DNA from 3 places in the Pseudovibrio sp. Tun.PSC04-5.I4 genome. Region 2 is predicted to be linked to each of the others. Evidence: predicted binding sites of a transcription regulator. Region 2 holds the regulator's gene; each other region holds the start of a gene.
The links. Region 2 encodes HrcA, which represses chaperone genes, less so after heat shock. Its sites were predicted from a motif close to GTTAGCACTCNCNNNNNGNGAGTGCTAAC; they were not measured.
Positions count from the first base shown of each region.

Region 1: the regulator HrcA is predicted to act here: its motif matches at 1,886-1,914, upstream of groES (co-chaperone GroES).
Region 3: the regulator HrcA is predicted to act here: its motif matches at 1,930-1,958, upstream of groES (co-chaperone GroES).

Region 1 covers NZ_FNLB01000008.1:483,288-486,568, reverse strand. The annotation lists gene groL (chaperonin GroEL) at 1-1,444, opposite strand, end outside; gene groES (co-chaperone GroES) at 1,510-1,797, opposite strand; gene BLS62_RS29785 (hypothetical protein) at 2,352-2,879, opposite strand; gene BLS62_RS29780 (hypothetical protein) at 2,888-3,281, opposite strand, start outside.
Region 2 covers NZ_FNLB01000006.1:2,968,716-2,971,996, reverse strand. The annotation lists gene BLS62_RS19075 (TonB-dependent receptor domain-containing protein) at 1-420, shown strand, start outside; gene BLS62_RS19070 (HesA/MoeB/ThiF family protein) at 551-1,360, opposite strand; gene hrcA (heat-inducible transcriptional repressor HrcA) at 1,377-2,465, opposite strand; gene rph (ribonuclease PH) at 2,661-3,281, shown strand, end outside.
Region 3 covers NZ_FNLB01000006.1:386,543-389,823, reverse strand. The annotation lists gene BLS62_RS06825 (sigma-54-dependent transcriptional regulator) at 1-933, shown strand, start outside; gene BLS62_RS06820 (hypothetical protein) at 1,107-1,682, shown strand; gene groES (co-chaperone GroES) at 2,047-2,334, shown strand; gene groL (chaperonin GroEL) at 2,400-3,281, shown strand, end outside.

The DNA of each region.
Region 1 (3,281 bases), on a different contig from region 2:
CGTTGAAGCCGAAAGTTTCGTCAGCAATGTTGTCCTGGATCTTGCCAACAACGATAGAACCTTCAACGCCGGAGTTTTCAGCGATCTGGCGAAGTGGGGTTTCAAGAGCGCGAAGAACGATCTTGATACCAGCTTCAATATCAACGTTGTCAGAAGAAATCTTCGCAACAGCAGCTTTTGCACGAAGCAGAGCACAACCACCACCTGGTACGATACCTTCTTCAACAGCAGCACGTGTTGCGTTCAGGGCATCGTCGATGCGGTCTTTTTTCTCTTTAACTTCAACTTCAGTTGCACCACCAACGCGGATAACTGCAACACCACCGGCAAGCTTAGCAAGACGTTCCTGCAGCTTTTCACGGTCGTAGTCAGAAGTAGTTTCTTCGATCTGAGCTTTGATCTGAGCAACGCGTGCTTCGATGTCAGCTTTAACGCCAGAACCGTCAACAATAGTGGTGTTCTCTTTAGAGATGTTCACCTTGTCAGCAGTGCCGAGCATTTCGATAGTAACGTTTTCCAGCTTGATGCCGAGGTCTTCAGAAACCACAGTACCACCAGTCAGGATAGCGATGTCTTCAAGCATTGCTTTACGACGGTCACCGAAACCTGGAGCCTTAACAGCAGCAATTTTCAGGCCGCCGCGCAGTTTGTTAACAACCAGAGTTGCCAGTGCTTCACCTTCAACGTCTTCTGCAATGATGAGCAGCGGGCGGGAAGACTGAACAGCGCTTTCAAGGATAGGCAGAAGTGGCTGTAGGTTGGTCAGCTTTTTCTCGTGCAGGAGAATAAGCGGCTTTTCCAGGTCAGCAATCATCTTTTCAGCGTTGGTCACGAAGTAAGGTGACAGGTAGCCGCGATCGAACTGCATGCCTTCAACAACTTCAAGCTCAGTCTCAAGAGACTTAGCTTCTTCAACGGTGATAACGCCTTCGTTGCCAACACGCTGCATTGCTTCAGCAATATCCTGGCCGATCTGAGCGTCGCCGTTAGCAGAGATTGTGCCAACCTGTGCAACTTCGTCGGTAGAGGAGATTGACTTAGAACGTGCAGTCAGATCTGCAACAGCAGCTGCAGTTGCCATGTCTACGCCGCGCTTCAGGTCCATTGGGTTCATGCCAGCAGCAACGAACTTTGCACCTTCTTTAACGATAGCCTGCGCCAGAACAGTCGCAGTTGTTGTACCGTCACCAGCGATGTCGTTGGTTTTGGAAGCAACTTCACGCACCATTTGTGCGCCCATGTTTTCGAACTTGTCTTCAAGTTCGATTTCCTTCGCAACAGCCACACCATCTTTGGTGATGCGTGGTGCGCCGAAAGATTTGTCTAAAATAACGTTACGGCCTTTAGGACCGAGTGTTACTTTTACAGCGTTTGCAAGGATGTCTACACCACGGATCATTTTGTCGCGGGCATCAGAGCCGAATTTGACTTCTTTAGCAGCCATGGTTTTGTCTCACTTAAATTCTTGAAAAACAGAAGGGATCGTAGGGTCTCAACGAGGGCTTGGAATTAAGCCAGGATACCCATGATGTCGGTTTCCTTCATGATCAGCAGGTCTTCGCCGTCAATCTTAACTTCGGAACCGGACCATTTGCCGAACAGAACGCGGTCACCAGCTTTAACGTCGATAGCGATGAGCTCACCATTGTCCATGCGTGCACCAGTGCCAACAGCGATAACTTCGCCTTCCTGTGGCTTTTCTTTTGCAGTGTCAGGAATGATGATGCCACCAGATGTTTTTGCCTCAGACTCAATGCGGCGAACGACAACGCGGTCGTGTAGTGGACGAAACTTCATAATCGTTTTTTTCTCTCATGCGCAAGCGCCCCCAGGAGGCAGCGCCCGGACGCGAAGGTTAATAGGTAATGCTCTAATCTTTATGGTCTCAAGCACTCCCAAAGGCAGAGTGCTAACAATCGACAATTGATGTAGTTTCCCTTTTTTTGTCAAGGAGAGTTCGAAAAAATATAGGAGGATCGGAGTTAGGGTTCGTTCCAACAAAGGTAATGGAATGGACTGCTCCTTCCCGGGACGTAGGGCTGAGCGGAACGACAGACCGTCATAAGAGGCGATTTTTGCAAAAGTCCTGAGTTTTGAAATGCTGGCGATGAGACTGAAACTTAAGGGATATTTTGATGCAAAACATATATGCGAAACGATTTACTTATGCAGTGTGTTTCGCATGGCTCCGCAGAAAGTACGGCGCATGATCTATTACAGTTTAACCAATTGAAAACTGTACGACATGTTCTTGAGCATATATCGTTATGTAGCTGTTTGGTAACAGTTATTTTGCTGTTCTATGTCCATATATCCTTATCCTCTGTTTACATGATGTCTGCTGAAATTTCTTATGACGGGCTACCGTTCCTCTCAGCCCTACGTCCCTGGTTCAGCGTGATTTCGGTGTAATCTGGATCAAGGGTGAAGTTCTGCGTACCCAGCACATAGGCAAAATCAACATATTGATCTTCGCCTATCCCGAATCCACCATGCTCGAAAGGCGTATTCCATTTTCTGGGGCCTTTGAAGAGGTCGTCGTCAAAAAACTCTCCAAGTTTTAATGTCACCGAACCGTTTGCGTTTAGTTCGGCAAGTTTGGACGGCATTTTTTGCGAAAGAAAGGACTGAAAATCAGTTTTGTGGTCGCCATTCAAAAGAGCCTGAATGCCCGGTAAAAAACCCGGGTCAATCAGCCGCCCAAGATAGGTGTCCTCAAACACACTAATCTGGGGTACGTAAACCGTTACCGCCCCGGCATGATTAAACGTATACCGATCATTCAAACGACCGGTATTGTAAAGATCAGTCACAGCCCTTGAAGTTAAATCTGTTACGCTGTCAACCCGATATTCAGTTCCGCCAATATTTACAAACATATGCTTACCTACCCAAATCTTGCCAGATAAATACCACAGGAATCAAAAAAAGCCCAACCAGTTAGCCGTTTAGTGTGGGGCAACTGGTATGAGTACCTAGTTTCTACATTCCAAGCATGCTCTGGCCTGTAATATAAAAATAAGGGGCCATTGCCGCGATCAAAGGAACTCAGATAAACCGCATTTTCATCTGCTTTTGCCTGAAGCCAATTATCTGGAATGCCCACAGCGATTTCCTCGCCACGATCTCTTGCCACCTGCACCGTGGTGATCTTCACTTGGTCTTGCTGCACATCTGGATAGATCTCATGAAAAAAGGAACGCACCAGTGTTTCTTGCTGCGCGAAAAACGGCGGACCGCTCCAGCACACTCGGCTATCGACAAAAAACGCCCCATAAATC
Region 2 (3,281 bases):
GAAGCTCGTTTAAAGGGAGTTGAGCTGGAAGCAGGGTACGCATCGAACAACTGGTACGGCTCTATGGGCGCAACATTGACCAGAGGAGACAACCTCACAGCAAAGACGCACCTAAGCAGCGTTGCTGCAGATAATGCCTTCCTGAAGGCAGGGTACAAGTTTGCTGAGTACAATCTGGATATGTCTTGGCGGGCAAATTTTTACGCGCCGCAGAACAGGGTGGAAGATGCAGATGATCGCACGCCCGGTTACGCGCTTCATCAAGTACAGCTGAGCTGGAAGCCAGAGGATGGCATCTTGGCTGCTACGGAAATTCGCGGAAGCATTACCAATATCTTTGACCAGAAATACAAATCACACCTGAGTGGAATTACGGGCAAAGGCCGTGCGTTCAAACTCAGTCTGGCAAAGACGTTCTAAACCTCAAAAGAGAGTATCACGCTCATCTCGATGCTCTCTTTAACGGGTGAGGCTAGGTCCCACTGTGGTGGAGGGGCCGGAACGGCGGGGAAGCAATTCTCCGCCGTGTTCTTTTGGCAACGAGTAAGTCTTAGCTCTCCAGCATTTCTGCCCAAATCTTGGGATTATCGCCATTGAGTGGGTTCCTTGGGGAGCGTTTGTATTTGATGGTCTCGAAATGCATGTTCAACGTGTCAGCCAGCAGCAGGCGACCAATCAAGCCCTCACCAAAACCAACCACTTCTTTGATCACTTCCAAAGCTTGAAGTGTGCCAACAAGCCCCGTCAATGCGCCCAAAACGCCAGCTTCCGTGCAGGTTGGAATAGAGCCAGCCTCCGGTTGGTTCGGGAACAAGCAGCGATAGGTTGGGTTGATGTAGGTGCCTTCTTCGTCCTGCACAAATGGTTTCAGGAGCGTAACGGACCCGTCAAACTGCCCAACAGCAGCTGTTACCAACGGGCGTCCTGCATAAAAACACGCATCCGAAACGAGGTAGCGGGTTGCGAAATTGTCGGAGCCATCAACCACGATATGGTAATCGTTGATCAGCGCCATGGCATTCTGGCCGGTAATTCGTGTTGGATGCGGAACAACGCGCACATTCGGGTTCAGCCGCGCGATCGCTTCAGCTGCACTGGCAACCTTGGGTTCACCCAATTTTTCTGTGTCGTGAATGATTTGGCGCTGAAGATTGGAAAGTGACACGACATCATCATCAACAATACCGAGTGTGCCAATGCCGGCAGCAGCCAGGTATTGCAGCACCGGCGCACCAAGACCGCCTGCGCCAATCACCAAAACGCGGGCCGCTTTCAGCTTTTGTTGTCCAGGTCCTCCCACATCCCGCAAAACGATGTGGCGAGCGTAACGTTCCAGTTCGGCAGATGTGAGGGAAAGCAAGGAAAACTCCAGTATTCTAGCCGATGAGGCGGCTTACAAGTCGGGCTGTGTAGTCCACCATGGGAATAACACGCGCATAGTTGAGGCGGGTTGGGCCAATCACACCAAGAACGCCCACAACGCGTTGTTCACTATCGCGGTATGGGGAAACGATCAAGGAGGAACCAGAAAGCGAGAACAGCTTGTTTTCTGACCCGATAAAAATACGTACGCCTTCGCCATCTTTGGCAAGGTCCAACAAGCGGATTAACTCGCTCTTGTTTTCAAGGTCATCAAACAGCAAGCGAATACGCTCTAAATCTTCTTTTGCCCCAAGCTCATCCAGCAGATTGGAGCGACCTCGAACAATCAACGTCCCCGGATTGCTGTTGTCTCCACCCCAAACAGCAACGCCCGCATCCACCACCTTGGAGGTGAGCACATCCAACTCGTTCTGGAACTCGTTTCGCTGTCGAATCAGCTCTGTTTGAGCCTCAATCAGCGTCCGGTTGCGGATAATGGAATTGAGGTAATTGCTAGCCTCTGTCAGGGCTGATGGTGGCAAACCGGGAGGAAGATCAACCACGCGGTTCTCAACAGAACCATCCTCACTCACCAGAACAACAAGGGCTTTCAGCGGCTCGATCTGCACAAACTCTATGTGCCGGAGCGCTGCATCCGTCTTGTGGGAAAGAACAACCCCTGCCCCGCGACTAAGGCCGGAAAGCATCTGGCTGGCCTCTGTCAGCACTTGCTCGGTTGTCTTGCCGTCTCCGTTGGCTTTCACCTGTACGGCAATGTTTTCGCGTTCTTCCTTAGAAAGATCGCCAACCTCCAGAAAGCCATCAACGAAAAGGCGGAGGCCGGATTGTGTTGGTAAGCGCCCCGCACTGGTATGCGGCGAATAAAGCAGGCCGAGGTGTTCCAGATCTGCCATCACATTGCGGATAGAGGCCGGAGACAGCGACATCGTGAGACCGCGTGCGAGAGTTCTGGAGCCCGAGGGCTCGCCGGTATCCAGATAATTCTCTACAATTCTGCGGAAGATCTCGCGAGATCGCTGGTCAAGATCTTCAAGCGGAACAGATGGAAGTATACTCGTCACGTTCGTAGGTCTCCACACCATGTGCTGGCTTGAGAGCACGGCTCAAGACCACTTTACCTCCCTATCACACCGCAATTGAACCAGTAAAACTCATTTTAAGCACAAAATCGCGCCTCAAACCAAAAGCAGCCTTTGCGCAAACGGCAAAGCGCAGCTAAAAGACCACCAATATCTTTCGTGAATTTATCGCTATTAAGCAACCTGAGGGAGCTTACCTTGAACCGTCCATCCAAACGTACACCTGATGAAATGCGCGCAGTTAGCCTGGAACGCGGAGTTTCAAAACACGCTGAAGGCTCTTGCCTGATCAAGTTTGGCGATACGCACGTACTGTGTACAGCAAGTTTGGAAGAGCGGATTCCGCCGTGGTTGCGCGGACAGAACCGTGGCTGGGTAACAGCTGAATACGGCATGTTGCCACGCGCAACAAACGATCGTATGCGCCGTGAATCTTCTGCTGGCAAACAGTCTGGCCGTACGCAGGAAATTCAGCGCCTAATCGGTCGTTCTTTGCGCGCTGTGGTGGATCTGGAAGCTCTCGGCGAGCGTCAGATCACAATCGATTGTGATGTTATTCAGGCAGACGGCGGCACACGCACAGCCTCCATCACCGGCGCCTGGGTTGCTCTTCATGACTGTTTGGCATGGATGGAAGCACGCGACATGATCAAAGTTGAGAAAGTTCTCAAAGATCACATCGCTGCTGTCTCCTGTGGCATCTATGAGGGCACACCTGTTGCTGATCTCGACTACATCGAGGATTCCTCTGCTGATACCGATGCAAACTTCGTCATGACTGGCAAAGGCGGCATTGTTGAAATTCAGGGAACCGCAGAA
Region 3 (3,281 bases), 2.6 Mb from region 2:
TATGGACAGATAGACCGGATGGCAACATCCAGCGCGCCCGCCTTCATCACTGGAGAATCAGGGACTGGTAAGGAGCTATGTGCACAGGCTCTCCACGCCAGATCTGCCAGAAAGGCTGGTCCTTTTGTCGCAATCAACTGTGGAGCAATTCCTGTCAACCTGATGGAGTCCGAGATCTTCGGTCATGTGCGTGGAGCCTTTACAGGGGCGGATGAAGCAAGAGCTGGGGCGGCGGAAATTGCTGATGGTGGTACTCTCTTTCTTGACGAGATTGGAGAAATGGAACTGTGCCTGCAGAGCAAACTTCTTCGGTTCCTACAGACGGGAACAATCCAGCGGGTTGGAGAGCATAAAGTCCGGTCACTCGATTTGCGTGTGATTTGCGCGACCAATCGCGACCCAAAAGCCGAGATTACCGCAGGCCGTTTCCGCGAGGACTTATTCTATCGCCTTCACGTCTTGCCAATCCGGCTTCCAGCTCTGCGCGAGCGCCGAGAAGATATCCCGACACTCGCACTGACCTTCCTTCGAAAATATGCGGGAGAAGAAAAGCGCGGTTTTCAGCGATTTTCAACAGGTTCAGAGGCCTTGTTGCTGCAACATAGCTGGCCGGGCAATGTTCGCGAACTAGAGAATGTCGTACGCCAACTGGTCGTCATGAATGAAGGCGTTGAGGTTACTGAGAGTATGCTCTCCCCTCTCCTCCAATCCAATCCGGCTTCCATCCAATCTGACATTTCCATCAGCGCGACTGAATATGCGTTCTCGTCAGGCCGTTCTATCGAGCCTTTGTGGTTTCAGGAAAAGCAGATCATTGAGACGACACTTGAAACTTTTGATGGCAATATTGCGCTTGCTGCTGCTGCGCTGGAAATCAGCCCCTCGACGATCTACAGAAAGCGCCAATCCTGGGCAGATCGTGCGAGCCTCTAACGGAGTGCTTCGGCAAATTCTTAACCATTGCATCAGGAACATGGCCGTGAACCTCCCCTAAGCAGCTTCACGAAATGACGCAGTATTGTCTCCCCAAAATTTAAGGGCTATACCACCGCCAACAAATTGGTGAGTGCCACGGTACCTATACCGACGGCTCTAGGGGACTAAAAATGCCATTCAATAAAAGAGGGATGGCGGCATGCATAAGTGCCGCTGCCTGTACCGTAGTCGTTGGCACTTTGTTGGGAAGTGCTGCGATTGCCGCTGAAACGGCTCAACTGACACCTAACTTTGTCACCGCCCAAAGCGCATATAATACAGCTTGGAAACAGCAAAGCCTTGTTTTCACATCAGCAAAGTTCATCGCCCTTCCGGCCAAAGGGTACGGCTCTTACACTCCACTGGTATCTGCTGAATTCCAGAGCGGCGATCCTCTGATTGTATATGCTGAACCTCTTGGTTACGCCTATCAGGAGCAAAATGGTCAATTCATGATTGATCTGAGCGTTGACTTTGAGTTGCGCAATACGACGGGCCAGGTTCTCGCTTCACAGGATGATTTTGCAGAACTACACTCCGAAAGCTTCAGTCGGATTCGTGAATACCAGAGTTCCCTGAGCTTCAACCTGCAAGGCCTTCAGGCTGGTGAGTACGTGTTAAAAGTTCGGTTTAACGATGAAAACTCTGAAAAATCAGGAAGTTTTGAACTTCCGTTTTTAATGAAAGCTACACCGCTGCAGAACTAAGTAGTTCTTCAGCTAGATATCGCATTCATGAAGCTGGCTTTTTTGGAGAGCCAGCTTTTATTTTGTTCTGATTCCGGTCCTCACCGGCCTTCCTCACCGCCTAGTTCTTTGGTCTTGTAAAACCAAACTCTCTCCCGGATTACCCCCAATTTTTTGCAGTAATCGCAGAATTATATGGTTCTGAGCTATTTTTTTGCCGGGCTCTCCTTGACTACAACAATGGGGGAACCTACATCAAAAGTCGGTTGTTAGCACTCTGCCTTTGGGAGTGCTAAGACTGTGAAGCTTAGAGCATCACCCACTAACCTTCGCGTCCGGGCGCTGCCTACAAGGGGCGCTCGCGCATGATAGGAAAAAAGCAATTATGAAGTTTCGTCCACTACACGACCGCGTTGTCGTTCGCCGCATTGAGTCTGAAGCAAAAACAGCTGGTGGCATCATCATTCCTGACACTGCAAAAGAAAAGCCACAGGAAGGCGAAGTTATCGCTGTTGGCACTGGCGCACGCAAAGACAATGGTGAGCTCATCGCTATCGACGTTAAAGCTGGTGACCGCGTTCTGTTCGGCAAATGGTCCGGTACTGAAGTTAAGATCGACGGCGAAGAGCTGCTGATCATGAAGGAATCCGACATCATGGGTATCCTGGCTTAATTCCAAGCCATTGTTGAGACCCTACGATCCCTTCTGTTTTTCAAGAATTTAAGTGAGACAAAACCATGGCTGCTAAAGAAGTCAAATTCGGTTCTGATGCCCGCGACAAAATGATCCGCGGCGTAGACATCCTTGCAAACGCTGTAAAAGTAACATTGGGCCCTAAAGGCCGTAATGTTATTTTAGACAAAGCTTTTGGCGCACCACGCATCACTAAAGATGGCGTTTCTGTTGCAAAAGAAATCGAACTTGAAGACAAGTTTGAAAACATGGGCGCACAGATGGTGCGTGAAGTTGCTTCCAAAACCAACGACATCGCTGGTGACGGTACAACAACTGCGACTGTTCTGGCGCAGGCTATCGTTAAAGAAGGTGCAAAGTTCGTTGCCGCTGGCATGAACCCAATGGACCTGAAGCGTGGCGTTGACATGGCAACTGCAGCTGCTGTTGCAGATCTGACTGCTCGTTCTAAGTCTATCTCTTCTACCGACGAAGTTGCACAGGTTGGCACAATCTCTGCTAACGGCGACGCTCAGATCGGCCAGGATATTGCTGAAGCAATGCAGCGCGTTGGCAACGAAGGCGTTATCACCGTTGAAGAAGCTAAGTCCCTTGAGACTGAGCTTGAAGTTGTTGAAGGCATGCAGTTCGACCGCGGCTACCTGTCTCCTTACTTCGTAACCAACGCTGAAAAGATGGTTGCTGATCTGGAAAAGCCACTTATTCTCCTTCACGAGAAAAAGCTGACCAACCTACAGCCACTTCTGCCTATCCTTGAAAGCGCTGTTCAGTCTTCCCGTCCGCTGCTCATCATTGCAGAAGACGTTGAAGGTGAAGCACTGGCAACTCTGGTTGTTAACAAACTGCGCGGCGGCCTAAAAATTGCTGCTGTTAAGGCTCCTGGTTTCGGTGACCGTCGTAAAGCAATGCTTGAAGACATCGCTATC